3 regions of the Halomonas bluephagenesis genome follow, and region 1 is predicted to be linked to each of the others. Evidence: predicted binding sites of a transcription regulator. Region 1 holds the regulator's gene; each other region holds the start of a gene.
What was found. Region 1 encodes FNR, which switches genes on or off when oxygen is low (the NO sensors DNR and NnrR bind a similar motif). Its sites were predicted from a motif close to TTGATNTANATCAA; they were not measured.
Positions count from the first base shown of each region.

Region 1 (7,614 bases):
ATGTGGCCCATTTCTCGTTGGTGACCGTTACCCCGAATCAGTACCTATTTGAAGCGCTTGTGCTAATGACACGGCATAAAGTAACGCGCGTGGTGGTTATGGAGCAGGGGGCCCTGAAAGGGGTGGTAGAGCTGACGGATGTGCTTAGTTATTTTTCGAGCCGTAGCTATGTCGTTAGCTTGCAGGTGGAACAGGCTAATAGCTTAGAAGCCTTAGCGGCTGCCAGCCAACGCACGCCAGAGCTGGTGAATGCGCTTATGGCGCAAGGGGTAAAGCTACGTTTTGCCATGGATCTACTGGCCGCGTTGAATGGCCGAATTATGAATAAGGCGTGGTCATTTGTTATTCCTGAACAGTACCACTCCCAAAGCTGCCTGATGGTCATGGGTAGTGAGGGGCGCGGTGAACAAATTCTTAAAACAGATCAGGATAATGGCCTGATTCTAGCTGATGACAGCCAATGGCCTTCGCTTGCCGAAGATATGAATACGCTGACCCAAACGCTGATTCAGCTTGGCTATCCTCCATGCCCAGGTAATATCATGGTGTCTAATCCTGAGTGGGTTGGCACGGTGTCGCAATGGAAAAACAACATTGCCAAATGGGTGAGTGCAAGAGATGGCGATAGCCTAATGAAGTTGGCAATTTTGCTGGATGCCCATGGTGTTGCTGGCAATCCGCAACTGCTAGATAGCGTGCGTGCGGCGCTGTTTGAACGCTGCTCTAGGGATGAGTTACTGCTGTCATATTTTGCACGCGCTGCGCTGCGCTTCTCTACGCCGTTAACGCTATTTGGTTCCTTAAAAAAGCCCCAGCATGGGATTGATATTAAAAAAGGCGGTATTTTCCCCATTGTCCATGGGGTGCGCACAATGGCGCTCGAACGACGAATTAACGCGACTTCTACCTTAGACCGGCTGGACGCTCTGGCTGAAGATGGTCGTCTTGATCGCCGTTTTGCTGACGATTTGGGCGAGGCGCTGGCGCTGTTTACCGAACTACGTTTAAAGCAACAGCTGCAGACAGCGGAAGCGTCGACTGAGCAGCGCAGCAACCGCGTGGTGGTGCAAGAACTCTCATCCCTTGAGCGCGATTTATTGCGTGAGGCGCTGCACATCGTAAAAGATTTTAAACAGCGGCTCTCCCATCGTTATCATTTGGAGTATTCGTGAGCGGAATGCGCTTGTTAGACCGGCATATGTCATTACTCAGTGGCTCGCTACGTACGTTAATGCAGCGCGAAAGCGACCGCCGCCGCTGGGCAGATTCCCCCTACGCATGGCTTTTTCAGCCCTACATGGGCGAGGAAATGGTCGCGCTTGCCTGTCAGGTTAGCCCAGGTCAATCTCCGGTGCTCAGCGTAGCGGCTGTTGTCTTAAGTCCGGGGAGAGTGCATACCAGCCGAGCCTGGGTGGCTACTTTGGCAGGAGAGCAAAACAACAATGGTTCTACGCTGCGTCGACATCATCAGCTGTACGCGACGGACACGGTACTGGCACCTAACGCTGAGCATCTTGGAGCGCTGGCTGAATTCATCGGTAATCGGCCGCTAATTGGTTGGCAGCTAGGCCGTTCGGTGGAACAGCTTAATCATTTGTTTAAAGCAGGGCTGGGGTTTGGTTTGCCTAATGCCCAGGTCGATGTGGGAAAACTGCACTATCGCCAGTTGCGTCGCTTACATCCACAGTGCGAGACGGGCGGCCGCCTAACGGAAGCACTTGCTCGTTGGCAAATGCCCGCTCTCCAATGGATGGGGGGGTTGGGGGATGCAACCGCAAGTGCGCTTTTGTATCTGCGTTTGCAGCGTGAGATCGCCCAGCAGGGGTAGGGTTACGACCCGCATACGATGAATCCACGGGTTTATCTTGGGTGGACGTGGTGAGTATTGTTAGAATGCCTGCTGCTTCTTCTACCATCGGCAGTGCCTACACCATGCTACAACCTGATTATTTTGATCCCGCTGCGTCTAAAACTGTTGCTGTTGGCAGCACTTCTGTTGATCACTTACAGACTCAGTCCGAGCATCACGACGCCAAGCAGAAGCGTGAATTCAATAAGCTACAAAAGCGCTTACGGCGAGAAGTTGGCAACGCCATCATTGATTATCAAATGATTGGCGAAGGCGACAAGGTGATGGTGTGCCTGTCTGGTGGCAAAGATAGCTATACGATGCTGGAGATACTGCTTAACCTGCAGCGCAATGCGCCGGTTAATTTCTCCTTGGTCGCCGTTAATATGGATCAAAAACAGCCAGGTTTTCCAGAGCATGTGTTGCCCCAGTACCTGGATAAAGTGGGTGTTGAATACCACATTCTAGAGCGCGACACCTACTCGGTGGTGAAAGAGAAAACCCCTGAGGGCAAAACGACCTGCGCGCTCTGCTCACGATTAAGACGTGGTTCTCTTTATGGCTTTGCCGAGGAGATTGGGGCGACGAAAATTGCTCTAGGGCATCATCGTGAAGATATTTTAGAAACGTTGTTTCTTAATATGTTCTTTGGCGGCACCTTGAAAGCAATGCCTCCTAAACTCTTATCTGATGATGGTAAAAATATTGTGATTCGCCCCCTTGCCTACTGCAAGGAGGCAGATATTGCAGAGTTTTCTCGTTTAATGGAATTTCCCATTATTCCCTGTAATTTATGTGGCTCCCAGCCGAACCTCCAGCGACAAGTCGTCAAAGATATGTTGGCGGAATGGGATAAAAAACACCCAGGACGTCTAGAAAGCATGTTTAAGGCAGTGACCAATGTAGCGCCTTCACAGCTGGCAGCCCGCCATTTATTTGACTTTGCTGGCCTTGAAGCCAAACAAGCGGCATTGATGGAAGGGCGTATTCAAGCATTTACCGTGGATTAGCCGTTAGCTCTTCCTCTTCAGCCAATGTGATGAGGCGTCGCATATCTAGGATATTAACCTCGCGACCTGAAACAGCCACCACGTCTTGCTGTTGAAAGCGGCTAAGAATACGGCTGACCGTTTCTACCGCCAAGCCTAAGTAATTGCCAATGTCAGCGCGGGACATGGAGAGTCTGAAACTGTACGGCGAGTACCCTCGTCGACGGAAACGGTCTGAGAGAGTGACCAAAAAGCTCGCCAGCCGCTGGTCGGCTGTCTTGCGCGACAGTAAACGCATCATACGGCGGTCGTCACGCAACTCTTTACTCATACTTCGATACAGCTGACCGCGTAGTTCGGGCAGCTCTTCGGAAAGCATATCCAGGCGGTCAAACGGGATTTCACACACCGTGGTGGTTTCCAACGCAATCACACTGCCGGGGTAGTGCTCTTCATCAATTCCGTCCAATCCCACCAGTTCGCTGGGAAGGTAGAAATTTGTCAGTTGATCATTACCGTTACCCTCGCTGGTCACCTGTTTCAGGCTGCCTGAGCGAACGGCATACACACTGGTAAAGCGATCACCCTGGCGAAACAGTGGCTCGCCTTTTTTGAGTGGTGCGCGACGACGGATGATGGCATCAAACTGACTCATGTCCTCAAGCTCTAAGGCGAGCGGTAGACACAACGAGCTTAAGCTACAGGTTTGGCAGCGCGCCTCTTGCAGCAGTGAACGTCGTTGGCTGACGGGGTGTGGCATATTATTCTCCCTTTCTCGTTAGCCATCATAGGCCCAGGGGCAAGACGTCTCAAGAAGCTTATACAATCTTCGAGTAGCGCTGAGTAGGTTGGTCACCTAGGCGAGCATCAAAGGCCATCGCCAAGTGGCGAATCAGCAGCTGTCCAGTGGGAGTGGCGCTAATAACTTGCTGATGGCGAGTGATCAAGCCGTCTTGCTCAGCTATTTCCAGCTGTTCAGTTGCGGTGGAGAAATAGTCATTAGCATCGATGTGCCAACGCTTTCCAACGTCCGCTAAATCAATATGCATGTCGCACATTAGCCTTTCAATAACGTCTCTTCGTATTAGGTCATCCTTATTTAACCTTAATCCTTTGACGGTTGCTAGCTTACCTTTATCTAAGGCCGCTTCATATTGGTCAAGCCGAGTCGGGTTTTGTGCGTAAACGTCGTCCACCCGTGAAATGGCGGATACGCCTAATCCAACTAAATCGCACTGTGCATGGCTAGAGTAGCCCTGGAAATTGCGCTGCAAGGTGCCGTTACGCTGAGCAAGCGCTAGGCTATCGTCAGGGCGCGCAAAGTGATCCATACCAATATGTACATAGCCTGCGTTAGTCAGCATTTCAATGGTGGTATGCAAAATAGCCAGTTTTTCATCGGCACTGGGGAGGTCTGCTTCGTTAATGCGTCGTTGAGGAGCAAAGCGGGTGGGCATGTGCGCATAATTAAATACGGACAGCCGTGCCGGGTTTAGTTCGATAACCTGACTCAGCGTTTCGGCAAAGCTTTTTTCCGTTTGAAATGGTAGCCCATAAATTAAATCAAGATTGAGCGAGCGAAAGCCAAGACGGTGGGCTTCTTCCATTAACGTTTCGGTGAGTACCCGGGGCTGTACACGGTTGATGGCTTTTTGTACCTGCGGGTTTAAATCCTGTACGCCAAGGCTTAGCCGATTAAAGCCGAGTGACTGTAGGTGGCGCAAGGTAAACACGTCTGCTTCGCGGGGGTCTATTTCAATGGCGTAATCGCGATCAGCTGAGCTAGATAAACCGAAACGGGCATCTAAGCGATCAATCAGATCTCCCATTTGAGCCAAGGTAAGAAACGTGGGCGTGCCGCCGCCCCAGTGTAGCTGTTGCACCGGGCGAGAGGTGTCTAAATGACGGGCCGTAAGCACCATTTCTCGATCTAGCCGAGAAAGGTAAGGTTCCGCAAGGGCGGTATTTTTCGTCGCGATTTTATTACACGCGCAATAGAAACAAATTTTTCGACAAAAGGGCACATGCACATATAGGGATAGCGGTCGGCTGCTTTCATTACTGCGCTCTAGCGCCTGGGTAAAATTATCGGCGCTAAACTGCTCGTGAAACGCGAGAGCCGTTGGGTAAGACGTGTAACGCGGGCCACTTTTGTCGTAGCGACGAAGCAACGCTTCATCCCAGGCTGTGGCCCCAGGCGCTTCAGTGTTGGGAAGAGAGAAGGCGGCAGTGGCATGGACGGGCATGGCGAGCGCTCCGAAGTGAAAAATAAACAAAAGGAGTGACTGAGCGCAGTCGCTCAGGGTTCTCTTGGCATGCTACTTCGGCGTTACTTGGAAAGCGTTGAGCTATATCAAGCTATAGGAGTATCTGCCTAATGCGCTGCGTGGGGAATAAGCGTCCATAGCTGCCAAAGGGCGAAGCTGATGATCGACAGGGCGGCAATGCTTCGAGTGGCGGGATGGCGAATTAAATGGCTGAGCTGCTGTGCTGCCAGACCCGTTGCCAGTAGGGCGGGGAGTGTACCCAGGCCAAAAGCTCCCATTAGGAGAGCGCCATCGAGTGGGTCTGCAATGGCGAGGCTCCAAGCTAACATCGAATAAACCAGACCGCAGGGCAGCCAGCCCCATAGTGCGCCTAGGGTGAAGGCTTGAGGAAGGTGTACGACAGGCATCAAACGTCTCCCTACCGGCTCTATATAGCGCCAAAGGTGCCTCCCTACTGCTTCTATTTTTAGCAGCCCCTTCCACCAGTTAGCGATATAGAGTGCCATCAAGATAAGCATTAATGCGGCGAAAGCCTGCAGCGCAATACGTGCAGTCGGTGAGAGTGAAATAAGTGTGCCAAGTGCAGCAACAATCGCACCCGCCACCATATAGCTGAGAATACGTCCCGCGTTATAGCTAATCAGCAACCCACCCATGCGTGCAGGGTGTCGCATGCTAGGCGGCACGGCAAAGGTTAGTGCGCTCATAATACCGCCACACATACCGATACAGTGGGCGCCGCCCATTAAGCCAAATACAAACGCGGCTAGTAGGGGCGGTAAATCAAAGCCCGTAGGATTCATGCGGGTGGCTCTTGATTATCTTGCGAAGAAGAGGCGGGTTTTTTTCGTGCTGCGCGCTGCTCAGGGGGCAGGTCATTCTCATCATCGTCGAATAGGATACGATGGGCCGGGCCTTCCAGGTCGTCGAACTGGTCGTGCTTAACGGCCCAGAAAAACGCCCACACCGCGAGGCCCAGTAGTATCAGTGAAAGTGGAATCAGTAAATATAAGATCGTCATGCCGTCACCGGTTTTGATAGGGCAACCTGAGGGGCGGACGGCGTACGCCAGCGCGTAAGACGAAGCGCGTTACCTACGACGACCAGGGAGCTTAGCGACATGCCAATCGCAGCAAGCCAGGGGGGGATTAATCCCATTGCCGCTAAAGGGAGTGCCGAAAAATTGTAGCAAACCGACCACATCATGTTTTGACGCATAATGCGACGCGTGGCGCAGGAAATATCAATTGCCTCAAAAATACGCATTAGACGCGGACTGAGCAATATAGCGTCGGCGCGGGTGCGGGCGAGATCTGTGGCGCCATTCATGGCAATGGCGACGTCAGCACCGGCCAGCACCGGCACATCATTGATACCGTCACCAATCATCACGACACGTTCACCGCTGGCTTGCAGCTCACGTAACCGCTCCAGCTTGCCCTCAGGCGATTTGCCAGCATGCCAAGTGGTGATGTTGAGCTGCTCAGCTAAGCTCTCTACCGCCTCTTGTGTGTCACCGGAAAGTAGCTCTACTTCCAGTCCGCGGGCTTGAAGTGCGGCAACAGTTTGGGCCGCATCCTCGCGGATGCCATCGTGCAGCTTGAACCAAGCACGCGGCACACTGTTTTCACTGAGTAAAAGCCATTGGCCGGTTCCTGGCGGAGGCAGCGCGGTTGTTGTAGCAAAATCGGGTTTGCCTAATCGCCACGTTGCGCCGTTCAAAGTGCCTTCTAGGCCGCTTCCGGTCACGCTTTTAACGTTGCGTGCTTGCAGTGTGGCATCTCGGAATGGGCGGAAAGCCCTGGCAATTGGGTGTTCAGAGTGCGCTTCTAACGCCGCTGCAATGGCTTTTGCATGCCCTTCACTGAGCGGCGTATTGCTGTTGGTGAGATGCTGTTGAGTAATAGGGTGTGTTTGGGTCAGTTGCATCTCACCGCGTGTCAACGTACCGGTCTTATCAAAAATCACGCGGGTAACGTTGGAGAGTGACTCTATCGCGTCAGCGCGAGTAATCAGTACGCCTCGCTGGCGCAGTTGACCATGTCCTGCTGTCAGCGCAGTGGGGGTGGCCAGTGCCAGTGCACAAGGGCAAGTGACTACTAATACCGAGAGCAGCACCCATAGCACGCGAGATGGATCAATAAACCACCATGCGACTGTGACACACGCGGTAACGATCAGCAGCCGTAATACAAACAGGTGCGCCATACGCGCCGCCATCTGGGCAAGTCGTGGGCGACTTGCAAAGGCGCGATCGGTTAAATCGACAATACCGGCCACTCTGGCGCTATTGCCAGCATGGGTTACCTTTATGGTGAGCGGGTTTTCCATGTTTTGGCTGCCACCCACCACGCTTTCGCCTACCCGTCGAGTCACTGGCAAATACTCACCGGTCAGCATCGACTCGTCCAGGCTGGATTCGCCGTCTTCGATAATGCCATCAGCGGGAACGCCATGACCGGGCTTGATGAGCACGCGGTCGCCTTCTTTAAGTTCACTGGCAGGCAGA
Region 1 covers NZ_CP133631.1:1,170,828-1,178,441, reverse strand. The annotation lists gene REH51_RS05340 (putative nucleotidyltransferase substrate binding domain-containing protein) at 1-1,172, shown strand, start outside; gene REH51_RS05335 (3'-5' exonuclease family protein) at 1,178-1,828, shown strand; gene ttcA (tRNA 2-thiocytidine(32) synthetase TtcA) at 1,933-2,859, shown strand; gene fnr (fumarate/nitrate reduction transcriptional regulator Fnr) at 2,846-3,598, opposite strand; gene hemN (oxygen-independent coproporphyrinogen III oxidase) at 3,657-5,084, opposite strand; gene REH51_RS05315 (sulfite exporter TauE/SafE family protein) at 5,213-5,908, opposite strand; gene ccoS (cbb3-type cytochrome oxidase assembly protein CcoS) at 5,905-6,126, opposite strand; gene REH51_RS05305 (heavy metal translocating P-type ATPase) at 6,123-7,614, opposite strand, start outside.

Region 2 (7,614 bases), 1.8 Mb from region 1:
ACGGCCAAAGGTTTGTTCATGCCAGTTGGTGACACTGAAGTTCTGGTTGAGCGCTGAGAAGTCATAACCTGCTACCCACCCTGCCATAAAGCCATTCATGCCAGTATAGCCGTCGCTCTGCACGCGAGCTGCGCCAATAAACGGTTTGAACCATAGGCCATTGTCGAAGGTCGTGCGGTAGCCAAGACCGAGAATTTGATCCTGCTCGCGAGCGTTGAAACCATAATCGCGGAAGTCGTACAGATGCGCGTAGATCGATAGCGGGCTGTCACCTAAATAAATGTGCGAGGTAATTTTGCCCGCGGTACGGAAGTTATCTTTACCGCCGCTTGATTCGTCAAACTGGTCGTTCGTCGGGTTCTCGAAATCGAAAAAGCCGTAGAATTCGCCCCAGCTGTAACCTACGCCGCCTTCGATTTCTACAAACGTGAAATCGCTTTTTGCTGCGTTATTAGCGGTACGTGCTTCAGTGCCGTTTGACCAATCCAAGTAGTTCACTGACACATTGGCAAATGACCAAAGGGGAGTCGTCGGTGACGCGAGGGTGTCGTTTGCTAACGCTGGCGTTACCAGCGCAGTACTTGCCAGTAAAACGCCAGCGCCAAGCGTGACGAAAGAAAAACGAGAAGGAGTTTGAATAGTCATGGAAGCCTCAACAGGTTTGTTATGAGTCGTGTGGGCTGGCGTTAATGTTAAAATTATAACATTGAGTGTTATTTTTTTAACGTTGATTTGCAAGTATTACGACATCAACGTCCTTTGGATGTGATATGACTCTCAAATAGTCGAATGATGGTGTCTGACAGTGGAAATAACGCAAGGGCTGGCTCAGCATAGGCTTCGAATACTTGCTAACCGCTGATAGAAAAATAACGTCTGAACTTGGGACTAAAGGAGAGATTTGCCATGAACGACCGAAGCGCTCAGCGTTTGGCAATGTTGCAAGAAGCGCTAGCCAGCGGGGGAACATTGCATCTGCGTGATGCTGCTGAGCTGTGCGGCGTTTCTGAAATGACGATCCGTCGGGACGTTACTACGCAGCCTTCGGCGATTAGCTTGTTGGGCGGTCGGCTGGTCATGGCAAACTACCCTGGCGTAACGCCGGTGTACGACCTAACCGAGCAGCAGGCGAGTCACTATCAGGTTAAGCACCGTCTCTGTCAGCGGGTTGCCAGCTTGATTGAGGAGGGCGACACGCTGTTTATTGACTGTGGTTCAACACTGATTCCGTTGCTTAGCCAGCTTAGCCATTTCCGCGAACTCACCGTGGTGACGTATGCCCTTAACGTGGCTAACTCAGTGGCCACGCTGCCCAATGTTCGGTTAGTGCTGCTAGGTGGGTTGTTTTACGCTTCATCACAGTCGTTTGGCAGTGATGGTATGCGAGCTGCTATTGAGCGTTTAGGCATTAATAAAGCACTGATCTCGGCGGCGGGGGTGGACTGCGAACGGGGCGTTAGCTGTTTCCATTTTCACGAAGTGGCTCCAAAGCAGGCCGCTATTGCGACTGCCATGCAACGCCTGTTGATTGTTGATGCCAGTAAATTTGGCTTAGTGCGCCCAGCCTATTTTGCCGCGTTATCCGATTTCGATATTGTCGTGACTGACGATGAGCACGCACCTAAATTACTAGACTGTCTTCCTCAGGCATCGCTTAGCGTGACAGTCGCTTAACATATTTTTGAGCCCTCAGGGTGCGGCAAAGCGCCTCTTTCTGATTGACCCAGATCAATAGAAAATACTTTAGTCTTAGTTTATGCACGCATGGCGTGTGCTGGCTATGGCTCGCTACCAACCCCCTTCGGTAGCGCATATTTTTCCCGGAGCAACGCATACGAACTCACTGTTCTGGGAAAAGTATGGGGTGTTAGTTAGCGCGCTATTTAGCTAGCTATTAAGCTGGTCATGTAGCGCGCTGTTTTGGACAACTCTCTGACGAGATCACACCATGCAACGACATACCCTCTGGCGCAGGCGAGGCACATTTGTGCTCGTCGTATTGTGCCTGTTGTTAACGGGCTGCAGTTCTGCATTGTTGGATCCCAAGGGACAGATTGGCGTTGAGCAACGCTCGCTAATACTGACCTCCTTTGGGCTGATGCTAATTGTGGTTATTCCGGTGATAGTGATGACGCTGCTGTTTGGTTGGCGTTATCGGCGCAGCAACCGCAACGTTGCTAAATACCTACCTGATTGGGCGCACTCTAATGCGATTGAAGTCGCGGTATGGACAGTGCCTTGCTTGATCATCGCTGTATTAGCGTTTCTTACTTGGAAAACCTCTCATAGTTTAGATCCCCATAAGCCAATCGAAAGCGATACCGCCGCGATGGAAATCCAAGTGGTAGCGCTGGACTGGAAATGGCTGTTTATCTACCCCGAACAAGGCATTGCCAGCGTTAACGAACTGGCCTTTCCTGTGGATACGCCGGTGCGTTTTCGGGTTAGCTCCGGCTCGGTGATGAACGCGTTCTTTATTCCTCGCCTGGGCAGCCAAATCTACGCCATGGCGGGTATGGATAACGACGTTCACCTGATTGCGGACGACGTCGGCGTTTATCCAGGCCGTTCCACAAATTACAGCGGTGCTGGCTTCTCAGGAATGACCTTCGATGCTCACGTTACCACCCCTGAAGACTTTGAGACGTGGGTTGAAAACGTGCGGGCTTCCAATGAAATCCTGTCCTATCCCGAACGCTATAGCGACTTAGCCAAACCGAGTGAATACCACCCGGTCGAGTACTTCTCTGAGGTATCCCCGGCGCTCTATACGTCGATTCTAACCAGCTTTCATACCGGTGGTAGCGGGCACGGTGGTCATGGCGACCACGCTCACCACGCTGAAACCGTCAGTGATACTCACGATAGCCACGGCGAGTCTGGCGAGCTAGAAAGCGCGAGCGCTACCCATCATCAGGCCGCGTTTGGCCACGTTACCAATCAGCATGCTAGTGAGGATCACGCGATGAGCGGCCATCCCACAAGCGTTGAAGCGGGGGGTTAAGCATGTTTGGAAAACTGACGTTAGAGTCGATTCCGTATCACGAACCGATCATTATGATCGTTGCCGCCATGATGGCGATTGGCGGTGCTGCGCTTATCGGCGCATTAACCTATTACCGAAAATGGGGCTGGCTGTGGAACGAGTGGTTTACCTCCGTTGACCACAAAAAGCTCGGTATTATGTATTTTGTGGTTGCCTTGGTGATGCTGCTTCGCGGCTTTGCCGATGCCATTATGATGCGTACCCAGTTGGCTATGGCTGCTGGTGGGGCCGCGGGTTACCTCCCTCCTGAACACTATGATCAGATCTTTACCGCCCATGGCGTGATCATGATCTTTTTTGTCGCGATGCCGATGGTCATCGGCTTGATGAATCTGGTGGTGCCGCTGCAGATTGGCGCACGCGACGTTGCTTTTCCTTTCCTGAATAACCTGAGTTTTTGGCTGTTCGCGGTGTCCGCGATTCTGGTTAATATTTCCCTAGTAGTAGGGGAGTTCGCCAAAACTGGCTGGCTCGCTTACGCGCCGCTTTCGGGGATAGAGTTTAGCCCTGGTGTGGGGGTCGATTATTGGATATGGGCGTTACAAATATCTGGCATAGGTACGACGCTCACCGGGATTAATTTCTTTGTCACGATCCTGAAAATGCGCACCAAAGGCATGACCATGTTCCGCATGCCTATTTTTACCTGGACATCGCTTTGTGCCAACGTCCTGATTATTGCCTCTTTCCCGATTCTTACCGCGACTATCGCGCTGTTAACCCTAGACCGCTACTTCGGCATGCACTTCTTCACCAATGATTTTGGCGGCAACATGATGATGTACGTCAACCTCATCTGGGCCTGGGGTCATCCGGAAGTGTACATCCTGATCCTGCCAGCCTTTGGCGTCTTCTCTGAAGTGATCGCGACCTTCGCGCGTAAGCGTTTGTTTGGTTACACCACCATGGTATGGGCCACAGTGGCGATCACGCTGCTGTCGTTTATTGTCTGGTTGCACCACTTCTTCACCATGGGGGCTGGGGCTAACGTCAACGCCTTCTTCGGCATTATGACGATGATTATTGCCATTCCTACTGGGGTGAAAGTATTCAACTGGCTGTTCACTATCTTCCGCGGCAGCCTGGAACTGACCTCGCCGGTGCTATGGACCTTAGGCTTCATTATTACCTTTACCTTAGGCGGTATGACCGGCGTGATGCTGGCGCTACCTGCGGCCAACTTCGTGCTGCATAACAGCCTGTTCGTGATTGCCCACTTCCACAACGTGATTATTGGTGGCGTGGTGTTCGGCATGATGGCGGGCTTAACGTACTGGTTTCCTAAAGCATTCGGTTTCACGCTTAGCGAGAAGTGGGGCAAGCGTTCATTCTGGTGTTGGTTTATTGGCTTCTACGTCGCCTTTATGCCGCTCTATGTGTTGAGTTTCTTTGGTGCGGTGCGCCGCATGCAGTCCTACACAAATCCGGAATGGCAGTCGTGGATGATTCTGGCCTGGGTGGGGGCGGTCATCATCATGATGGGCATTGCCTGCACCATTATTCAGTTCTGGGTGAGCATTCGTGATCGCAAGCTGAATGCCGATGTGACTGGCGACCCATGGGATGGCCGTACATTGGAGTGGTCAACTTCCTCACCAGCACCGTTCTACAACTTTGCCCGTTTGCCAGAAGTTGGCGATATCGACAGTTTTTGGTCGCAAAAACAGCGTAGCAACGAGCAGTTGGATGAAGCGCCTTATACCGATATTCACATGCCTCGTAATACCGTGGCAGGGCCGGTTATCAGCTTGTTTGCCCTGGTGCTTGGTTTTGCACTGGTATGGCATATCTGGTGGTTAGCCGCCGTCGGCGCGCTTGGCGTAGCCATCAGCTTCTTAGCGCGTGTTTTCAACGATGACATCGACTACTACGTGCCCGCCGCAGAAGTGGCTCGGATTGAGCGTGAGCACCAGCAGCGCAAAACCACGCCGCCCACCAGTGACTCAACTGATAGTAAGCAAACAAACTATGCGGAGGCGCGAGCGTAATGGCTACCGATACCTTACACCATGGCGCAACGTCTGAGCCCCACGAGCACCATGATGCTAGCGGCACCAAAGTATTCGGCTTTTGGGTCTACCTAATGAGCGATCTGGTGATCTTCGGATCACTGTTTGCTACCTACGCCGTGCTCATGAAGGGCACGGCGGGCGGCCCGACGGCGGCAGATATTTTCGAGCTGCCTTTCGTGCTAGTCGAAACCTTCTTGTTGCTATTTAGTAGCTTTACTTTCGGCATGGGCGTGTTGGCCATGAATGCTGAGCGTGTTGGCCAGGTAAAGGCATGGTTAGCAATAACCTTCCTGCTGGGCGCGGCGTTTGTTGGCATGGAACTCTATGAGTTCCAGCACTTGATTCATCAAGGGTATGGGCCGGATCAGAGTGCATTTCTCTCGTCATTCTTCACCCTGGTGGGTACTCACGGCCTACACGTGACCGTTGGTTTGGTATGGATTCTCGTCATGTTGGTGCAGCTTTCTACCAAAGGGCTAACACCGATGACTCGCCCCAGAATTCTGTGCCTAAGCCTGTTCTGGCACTTTTTGGATATCGTTTGGATCTGTGTTTTCTCGTTCGTTTATTTAATGGGAGTGCTGTGAGATGAGCCATTCTTCATCTAATTCAACTTCTTCCCATGGCAGCGTTAAATCGTATGTGACTGGGCTTCTGCTATCTTTAGTGCTAACCGTGATTCCATTCGCGGTCGTTATGAGCGGTGCGCTAAGCATCGCCACGACGGTGGTCGTTATCGCAGTAACAGCCGTGCTGCAGATTTTGGTTCAGCTGGTCATGTTTATGCATATGAACACCAAAGCCGACGAAGGGTGGAACGTGATGTCTTTCGTTTTCACGCTGACGATACTTGTCTTGGTGGTAGGGGGCTCTTTATGGATCATGCAGCATCTGCATCTCAACATGATGATCGGCTAACGGTGGTGCTTAGCCGTTGGCGTGACCTGCTCGCGCTGACAAAACCAGGCATTATTGGCGGCAATCTCATTGCGACCTTAGGTGGTTATTTTTTAGCCGCCCACGGTACCTTTGATTGGGTCACGTTTAGTACGGTCATGTTGGGTATTGCACTGGTCATTGCGTCTGGTTGTGCCTGTAACAACGTTATTGACCGTGATATTGATGCTTTGATGGCGCGTACGCGCCATCGCCCTTTGGCCAAAGGACGTATCTCTATTACTCAAGCATTAGGCGTTTCGGCGCTGCTTGGGGTAGCGGGCGTAGTGTGTTTGGCGCTGGGCACCAACGGCTTAACCGTGGCATTAGCGGTGATTGGCTGGGGGGTTTACGTTGGGGTGTACAGCCTTTATATGAAGCGGCACTCTGAGTACGGCACGTTGGTGGGCAGCCTTTCTGGGGCGATGCCGCCGGTCGTTGGTTATTGTGCGGTGACGGGGCAGTTTGATAGCGGTGCTTTCATGCTACTGGTTATATTCTGCCTTTGGCAGATGCCGCATTCGTATGCCATTGCGATTTTTCGCTATGCGGATTATCGCCGGGCATCGATTCCGGTGCTGCCGGTGGTGCATGGTATCAAACGGGCAAAACACCACATTCTGGGCTACATCGTCGCGTTTATTCCCGCATCACTTGCCTTGGTGCTGGCGAGCAAAGCGGGCACAGGATATCTGTGCGTTGCATTAGCAATGGGCGGTTACTGGCTGTACTTAGCGCTGTGTGGTTTTCGACTGGGTGATGACGTGCGTTGGGCCAAAAAGGTGTTCGGTGTATCGATTCTGACGATTACTGCAATGAGCTTAGTGATGGTGCTAGAAGCCATGGTGCCGATGTGGGCGTGATGCTTTGCCGCTCATTTAACGATGAAGCCTGATGCTAAACCTAAATACCCCGAGCAATCTGCTCGGGGTATTTTATTTACTTAGGGCACGCTATTTTTGCTAATAATTTTGCTAGCTATCGAATGCCATTAATCGTTATCTTGTTTTTCTTGAAATATGAGATAAAAGAAAAAATAAAAATAAAAATATTGATAAATAGTTCAAGGTAAAAGTATGCTGCATACCACTGGCTGTTGTGCCGTTCATAATACTCTAGGTGAGCTATATGGAATATCTCGTCATTGATTATAAAGTCTACTTCAAGTAATATTAAAATAAAAATTATTACTACATATGGCCAAAATGCCCAAGGTTTCCTTATTTTAGATACAATTAAAAAAGCAATAATTAAGATAATCGAAGTTAATAAAATATCTTGAGGTGTTCTTACTTTGTCTAGAACTTCAGCATGTGCTAATGATGAGTGGATAGTGCTTATAAAAACAACCAATAATTTCATGGTAGCACCTCTACAGGAATGGATGTGATTGACATTCTGATAATTTTTTTTAAGGTGTCAGTATTCTTATCGCCTAGCACCCCTCCGCCTATATCAATGCAGCCCGCAGAGCCTTGAATGGAGCCACCATGAAGGAAAAAATTATCCCTACCGTATAGATCAAATTCAGATCCTTGTTTTGGGTAAAGTCTAATTCTCCAGTCCCCCCAGTCTCCGTGCCTTAGATTTCGGTAAGTTCCTCTTAGTAGTCCTGGGTCG
Region 2 covers NZ_CP133631.1:3,020,761-3,028,374, forward strand. The annotation lists gene REH51_RS13630 (outer membrane protein OmpK) at 1-645, opposite strand, end outside; gene REH51_RS13635 (DeoR/GlpR family DNA-binding transcription regulator) at 907-1,674, shown strand; gene cyoA (ubiquinol oxidase subunit II) at 1,949-3,004, shown strand; gene cyoB (cytochrome o ubiquinol oxidase subunit I) at 3,007-5,034, shown strand; gene cyoC (cytochrome o ubiquinol oxidase subunit III) at 5,034-5,645, shown strand; gene cyoD (cytochrome o ubiquinol oxidase subunit IV) at 5,647-5,976, shown strand; gene cyoE (heme o synthase) at 5,934-6,857, shown strand; gene REH51_RS13665 (hypothetical protein) at 6,973-7,356, opposite strand; gene REH51_RS13670 (tlde1 domain-containing protein) at 7,353-7,614, opposite strand, start outside.
Region 2: a site for FNR is predicted at 1,719-1,732, ahead of cyoA (ubiquinol oxidase subunit II). Genes of this name have one in related genera too.

Region 3 (7,614 bases), 1.0 Mb from region 1:
GGCAAACAGCCAGTCACGCATTGGCTTTATCTCTCCCCATAGCCACAATTTTTGTGCTGCTTGTAATCGTGTTCGAGTGACGGCGGAAGGGCGGCTACTCCTCTGCTTGGGCAATGAGCACTCGGTGGATTTACGCGCTGTAATGCGGCGTTATCCAGGTGATATCCAGCGGCTTAAAGCCAGCATTGTGGCGGCAATGAACAAAAAGCCAGAGCGCCACTACTTTACTACTGATGGTGAGGTTCAGGTTTTGCGGTTCATGAATGCAACTGGCGGTTAGCGCAACGTTTCCTCTACCGCAATGTCAATATTTAAAACAGCATTAGGCCAATAGACAACAACACACTGTAAAGCAGCGTTGAGATCGCCGTTTTTTTCAGCATTCTGGTTAGAATTTCGCCATCACGACTTTGGGTTAACGTTTTGGCGGCATCAGTCAGTGGTTTGGCCACTAGCAGGCAACTCCACCCCAGTAGCGGCACTGGCACTGCAACCAGATAGATGAGAGTGAGCAGCAGCGCTGTTCCCAGCAGCGCCCAGTGATACTTTATAGCGTTGGCGCGGCCAAGCCGCACCGCTAAGGTGATCTTGCCAGTGCGCGCATCGCTGTCGATATCTCGGACGTTATTGACGTTTAGCACGGCAGTGGCCAGCAGTCCACATGCGGCAGCGGGCAGTAACGGCAGCCAACTTAGTTGATGAGTGTGCAGGTAATAGGTTCCCAATACTCCCAGCAACCCGAAAAACAAAAAAACCGCAATGTCGCCCAGCCCTCGGTAGCCGTAGGGCTTACCGCCCAGCCCAACGGTATAGGTCACCGCTGCTAATAAAGCGGCAGCACCTAGTAGCAAGAAGAGAACAATGTGTCCCCACTGGTTGCCAAAAGTGGCAAGCAGTAATAACAGTCCCGATAGCGCTGCACCAGTCGCCGTTAGGGCCATCCCTATGCGCATGGCCCGTGGAGTGATTAAGCCTGAAGAGACTGCTCTTGCCGGCCCAATGCGAGAATAATCGTCGGCCCCAGAAGTGGCATCACCATAATCGTTGGCAAGGTTAGAGAGCACCTGGAGGGCAATTGCTGTCAGTAAGGAAAACACTAGCACTGACGTTTTATAAGCATTCTCACCTGCTGCTAGACCACTCCCCAGCAGAATAGAGGCACATGCTAGCGGTAGTGTTCGCAGACGAGCGGCTAGCAACCAAGCTTGGCAGTGATTGCGCTTAGTGAGTAAATCCATTGTGCGATTTTCCAATCAATTGATTAGCATTAGCCAGGGCAGACCAATGACTAACCACGCCACCAGGAAGATCAGCCCGAAGATTGCCCCTAGCCGCCAGAAGAGTGCACTGGGCAAGTAGCCGCTACCGTAGTAAACCGGGCTTGGCCCTGTGCCGTAAGGTGTGAGAATACCCATAAAGCCGAGCGTGGGCAGCAGTAGTAGCACAAACATCTGCATATCCAAGCCTGGAATGCCAGACGCCGCCGCCAAAATAACCGGCAGTAGGGCGGTGACGTGTGCCGTAATGCTGGCAAAGAAGTAGTGCAGAGCGTAGAACAGTACGGTCAAGGCCACCATGGCCATCAGCGGGTTAAAGTGACTTATTTGCCCGCCTACCACGTTGCCAAACCAATTCACGAACCCCACTTGGCTAAGTCCGCCTGCCAGCGCCACCAAGGTGGCAAACCAAACAAAGGTATTCCAGGCGGCATTGTTCTTGAGAATATCATCCCAGGTGACGATGCCTGTCAGCAGCATGCCGCAAATCACAACCAGCCCAACCAAAGATGCGGAGATAATGCCGCCGCCAAAAATCCACAGTAGTAGTGCCGTGACAACCATTACCACCAGTACTATCTCTTTACGAGTGAGCTTGCCTAATTGCTTTAGCTCGTCTCTTGCCCAGTCAGAAATTTCATGGCCCGCTTTCACCTCAGGGGCGCATAGCCAGTAGCAAAGTAGTGGCACTAACAGCAGTAGCAAAATGCCTACTGGCGCAATGGCCATAAACCACTGCCCCCAGTTGATCTGGATGCCGGTTGTGCTTTCGGTTAGGGCGATGGCTAACAAGTTAGGGGCCATGGCTGTTAGAAACAGCGAGCTGGTCACGCAGGTAGAAGCCAACGCTGTCCACATCAAAAAGCTACCCATACGCTTCATGCTGGGGTCATTGGGGTGCGAGTCGTAAAGTGGTGGCAGGTTGCGAATCACCGGATAAATGGTGCCCGCACTGCGTGCAGTGTTGGAGGGCGTAAAAGGGGCAAGAATCGAAACGCAACAATGATGGCGATGATAAGTGGTGCGAATAGCTTCCACCGAGGCGATGGTTGAGTAATGCTGTTCATACTGCCTCTCTCTTTCTCTTCAGTTGTTTTTAAGTTCTTCTATTTTCTAAGTATTATTTCGGCAGTAAAGCCACACCGGAATATTGACCTTGTCTTTAAAAGCTTTGCCTTTAAAAACTTTTTCTTTAAAAACAACGCCGAAAACACCTGCCGATGGCAGTGAGTTATTTGAAGAGTAGATGGTATGGCACTAGGGTAAAAGCAGCGCCAACTCGATTTCTATTTTTCTTGATGTACATCAATAGTCCTTTGGACTAATGAACAGAGCTCGCCACGGGTATGGTAAGTTCAAATAAAGAAGACGACGCCGCAGAGTGTCGCCACTAACGCGCTTTGGCCTGGCTAACGGAAGGAAGTGTTATGCAGCAGCGAGATTTCGATATCGTCATTGTAGGAGGCGGTGGGGCAGGCTTACGTGCGGCTATTGGCGCTGCTGAGCACGCTAAGGAGCATAAGACACCTCAACGTATTGCGCTGCTGTCAAAAGTCTACCCGATGCGCTCCCATACCGTGGCCGCTGAAGGGGGCGCTGCCGCGGTTACCAGTGCTGAAGACTCCCATCAGGCCCACTTTGACGACACGGTGTCAGGCGGTGACTGGCTAGTTGAACAGGGCGTCGTCGACTACTTTGTCCATCACGCCTATCAAGAGCTGGTGCAGATGGAGCGCTGGGGCTGCCCATGGAGCCGCAAAGACGATGGCCAGGTGCAGGTGCGCCGCTTTGGCGGCATGAAAACTGCCCGCACCTGGTTTGCTGCCGACAAAACTGGCTTCCATATGCTGCACACGCTGTTTCAGACCTCGCTGAAATACCCTGAGATTGAGCGTTTTGATGAGTATTTCGTGCTTGATCTGGCGGTTCACGAAGGTGCAGTGATAGGGGTGATTGCGCTGCAGTTAGCCACTGGCGAATTGACGCTGCTGCGTGCTAAAGCGGTGATACTGGCCACCGGTGGCGCGGGGCGCTTATTTCGTTTCAATACTAACGCGGGCATTGTGACTGGCGATGGCATGGCCATGGCTTATCGTCACAGTGTGGCGCTGCGGGACATGGAGTTTGTTCAATACCACCCCACCGGTTTACCCGGTTCCGGCATTTTGATTACCGAAGCGTGCCGGGGGGAAGGCGGCATTCTGCTCAATAAAGATGGTTATCGCTATCTGCAGGATTATGGACTTGGCCCGGAAACACCGCTGGGCAAGCCGGAAAACAAATATATGGAACTGGGGCCGCGGGACAAACTCTCACAGGCTTTCTGGCAGGAGCAGCAGGCGGGCCGCACTGGCAAGTTTGGTGACAGCGACGTGGTCTATCTTGATCTGCGCCACTTGGGTGAAAAATACATCCTAGAGCGCCTACCGTTTATCTGCGAGCTGGCTAAATCCTATATCAATGTTGACCCTGTGAAAGAACCGATTCCCATTCGCCCGGCGGTTCACTACACCATGGGGGGAATTGAGACCGATCCTCAGTGCGAAACGTCTATTGCTGGGCTCTATGCTGCAGGGGAGTGCGCTTCTGTAGGTTTGCACGGAGCTAACCGGCTGGGCTCCAATTCTCTGACCGAGCTACTGGTATTTGGCCGCTTGGCGGGTGAGCAAGCCAGTAAGCGGGCGGCACAAACCGAGTGGGCGGATACGCGCCTGCTGGAAGCCCAAGCCGAGCATCAGCAAGCGACTTTGGCGCGCCTCTGTGATGGTGAAGGCAGCGGCGAATCCTGGGTAGAACTTAAGCACGCCATGGTGCAAGCCATGGAGAGTGGCTGTGGTATTTACCGCACCGAAGAAGGCATGCGCCATTCGCTTGAGACCATGCGTCAGTTGCGCGAGCGCTATGCCAAAATTCGCGTTAACGATACCAGCAAGATATTCAACACCGAGCTGCTGGAGTGCATCGAACTGGGATACGGCCTGGATATTGCCGAAGCCTCTTGCCTAGGAGCACTTGAACGGCGTGAATCCCGCGGTGCTCACCAACGCTTAGATGAAGGCATGCAAAAACGCGACGACGTTAATTATCTCAAGCACAGCCAAGTCTTTTACCAAGGTGAAGCACCGGCCGAGCTGCGCTGGCAGGACGTTGATGTTCGGTTTTCCGCACCGGCTGAGCGGGCTTACGGCGATGCGGGCAAGGGGGGCAAGGTATGAGTACCGAGCAGATCACTACCAAGAGTGTCAGCACTAATAACACCAGCATCAAGCACATTAGCGTTAAACGTTACCTGCCAGACAGCTCGGCTGAAGCTTACTGGCAGCAGTACGAGATGCTGGTGGATGACAGCACCTCGCTGCTGGATGCCCTGAATCATATTAAAGAGCAGCTTGATAGCACCCTGAGCTACCGCTGGTCGTGCCGCATGGCGATTTGTGGCTCGTGTGGGGTGATGGTCAACGGCATTCCAAAGCTCGGCTGTAAAACCTTCCTGCGCGATTATGAAGGCGAGATCCGCATCGAGCCGCTATCCCACTTCCCCGTGCAGCGGGATCTGGTGGTGGATATGGAAATATTCCTTGAGCACTTAGCGGCGGTTAAGCCCTACCTGATAGATGACAATCCGGTAAAACCCTATGACCCGAAGGCACCGGAAACCTATCAGCAGACCCCCGAGCAGCTTGCCCGTTACAAGCAGTTCGCTAACTGCATAAACTGCGGGCTTTGTTACTCCGCCTGCCCGCAGTTTGGGCTGAACCCTGAATTCCTGGGCCCGGCGGCACTAACACTCGCCCACCGTTACAACCTGGATAGCCGCGACCATGGCAAAAAACAGCGCATGACCGAGCTTAATCGACACGAGGGTGTGTGGAGTTGCACCTTTGTCGGCTTCTGTTCGCAGGTATGCCCAAAGCATGTCGACCCCGCCGCTGCCGTTAATCAGGGCAAGGTCGAGGCTGCCAAACATACCTTAATTGCGCTGTTTAAAGGGTGAGGGGAGAAAAGATCATGCATAAATCATCATCGCAACGTCTGCCACCACTGAAACGCAACTGGTGGCTGAAACACCGGTTTTTTAAGCTCTATATGCTGCGCGAGGCCACGGTACTGCCGCTGGTGTTTTTCACGCTGTGTTTACTGGCCGGTATGGTTGCCCTACTTCAGGGGGCGGATAGCTGGCAGGGGTGGATTGCCTTTATGGGCTCGCCCATTGTGCTGCTGCTGAATCTTTTAGCGCTGGCCGCTAGCCTGTTTCACGCCGCGACCTTCTTTGTGCTGTTTCCTCGTGTAATGCCGCTACGCATCGCTGGGCATAGCCTTCCTGATAAGGCCATTGTCGCTGGTCAGTGGGCAGGTGTAGTGGCTGTTGCACTGTTATTTTTCTGGCTATTGGGGAGGGCGTAATGATGGAAAAACCAGCTATGGAAAAACTAGCTATAAACGAACACGGACCCCAGCATAAACAAGCTTTTGATGAACCACTCTGGTGGAGCCTGTTCAGTGCCGGCGGCGTATGCTTTGCGGTTATCTTGCCCGCCGTCATTCTATTTATTGCCATTTGCCTGCCCCTTGGCCTGCTGCCTGCTGGGGCGCTGAGCTATGAGCGGGCGTCCAATCTGCTGTTTAGTGTGCCGGGCTTTCTGTTTGTTGGCGCGGTGGTTTGCTTGCCGTTATTTCATGCCGCCCACCGCCTGCGCCACGGGTTGTTTGATATCAGCGTGGGCAATGACATACTTAATAAAAAACTGATGTACGGTGCAGCCGCCTTACTGAGTGTTTTGGCGCTAGGTTTAGTGGTGGTAGGTATGTTCGGTTAAACGGTGTGACGCTAGGACTAACTTCTTATGACGGACAGTATTCATCCGCACAGGGTGGGGGGAGCGAAATGTTGTAGGCTCTCTCCTACCAACACGCACGACCGCTGAAAACAGCTGTTCGCGCTGAGTAGGCCCATTTAAGTCACCGTTTCATGAGTATCGCCGCGCAACTGTTCGCTGGCTATCTCGCCATTGGCAGGTGAACATCCAGATAAATACAGGCACATTCATTAATAGCCCGTATAGAAGCGGAACTAAGCCAATATTTGGCTGCTGCAGAAGCGCGAAAGCCACCATCATGGCTACACCTGCGTTTTGCACGCCGACCTCAACGGTAATCGCGCGGACACTGGCATCAGGAAGTCGTAAGCGGCGTGCGGCTTGGTGGCCTAACGTCATACTCAAGACACACAGTAGCAGCACTGCCAGGGTTTCGATGCTTAACAGTGACGGAAGGCGTTGCGCATGGCTTAACCATAGCGTGATCACTACGCCGATCATCGCCATTCCCGTTAGTACTTTTATTTTGGGCAGTATCCAGATCAGTATGGATGTCCCCAATAATTGTCGCAGCAGCATACCTGCGAGCACAGGTGCAAGGGTTACAAGCAATAGCTTTCCGACGGTAGGCCAGTAGGGGAGGCTTAGCCCAGCACTGCTCAACGTTAGAAATTCTAGGTGCCAGCCCATCACCAGCGGCAGCGTGAAAGGAGCGAGCACCGCGGCAATGGCGGTCAAGCTGACGGACAAAGCCAGATCGCCCTGCACGAGATAGCTGAACATGTTGGAAGTGGCACCCCCAGGCACCAGCGAGACCAGCAGCAACCCGGCGGCGGCTGGCGGCGAAAGGGGAAGCAATGCCACTAGTCCCCAGGCCAGCAGCGGTAGTGCCAGTATCTGTAGGCTTGTGCCGATCACGAGACGGCGAGGGTGGCGACAGGTTTGGACAATATCTATTTTGGTAAGGTTGAGTCCCATTGTCATCATCACCCCGGCCAATACCCAGGGAAGCAGTACTTGCGACAACCAATCGGGAGCCATTTCAATTCCTTGAAAAACAGTTTTAACGAGGCGTTCGGTTCTGCGGAGGTCTGTATCTCGATCCTGGTCTGAGCTCTCTCATCACCATTGTGCCTAACACCCTATATACGAGGGCTAATCCAGCCAGCGAGGATTTCAGCCTAGCTAGAGCATGATATGACCATTAATTCGATTTTTCTATATTAGTAATCAATGTGTTTATTCAACAGTGATGAGTGCAAACTCAGCGTCTGCTCTAGGTTGAGTTAATGTCACCAATCTAGGGGAAAGGTCAACATGTTTTCAATGCGTGGACTAGTTTGCTTGTAAAAAAAGGCGCATTTTCATGCGCCTTTTTACTCTTTTGCTATGATTTGTTAGCTATATTTATACTAACGCATTACTGACTCGCGATCTGCATCGACACGCTGTTGGGCTCTATCCCGTGCGTTCTCAAACTCCTCAATGAAACGCTCACCTTCCTCTTCGAAGTTTTCCAG
Region 3 covers NZ_CP133631.1:123,278-130,891, reverse strand. The annotation lists gene moaA (GTP 3',8-cyclase MoaA) at 1-280, shown strand, start outside; gene menA (1,4-dihydroxy-2-naphthoate octaprenyltransferase) at 312-1,238, opposite strand; gene REH51_RS00660 (DASS family sodium-coupled anion symporter) at 1,254-2,315, opposite strand; gene frdA (fumarate reductase (quinol) flavoprotein subunit) at 2,705-4,492, shown strand; gene REH51_RS00650 (succinate dehydrogenase/fumarate reductase iron-sulfur subunit) at 4,489-5,271, shown strand; gene REH51_RS00645 (succinate dehydrogenase/fumarate reductase transmembrane subunit) at 5,286-5,681, shown strand; gene frdD (fumarate reductase subunit FrdD) at 5,681-6,094, shown strand; gene REH51_RS00635 (bile acid:sodium symporter family protein) at 6,245-7,135, opposite strand; gene REH51_RS00630 (TRAP transporter substrate-binding protein) at 7,507-7,614, opposite strand, start outside.
Region 3: a site for FNR is predicted at 2,573-2,586, ahead of frdA (fumarate reductase (quinol) flavoprotein subunit). Genes of this name have one in related genera too.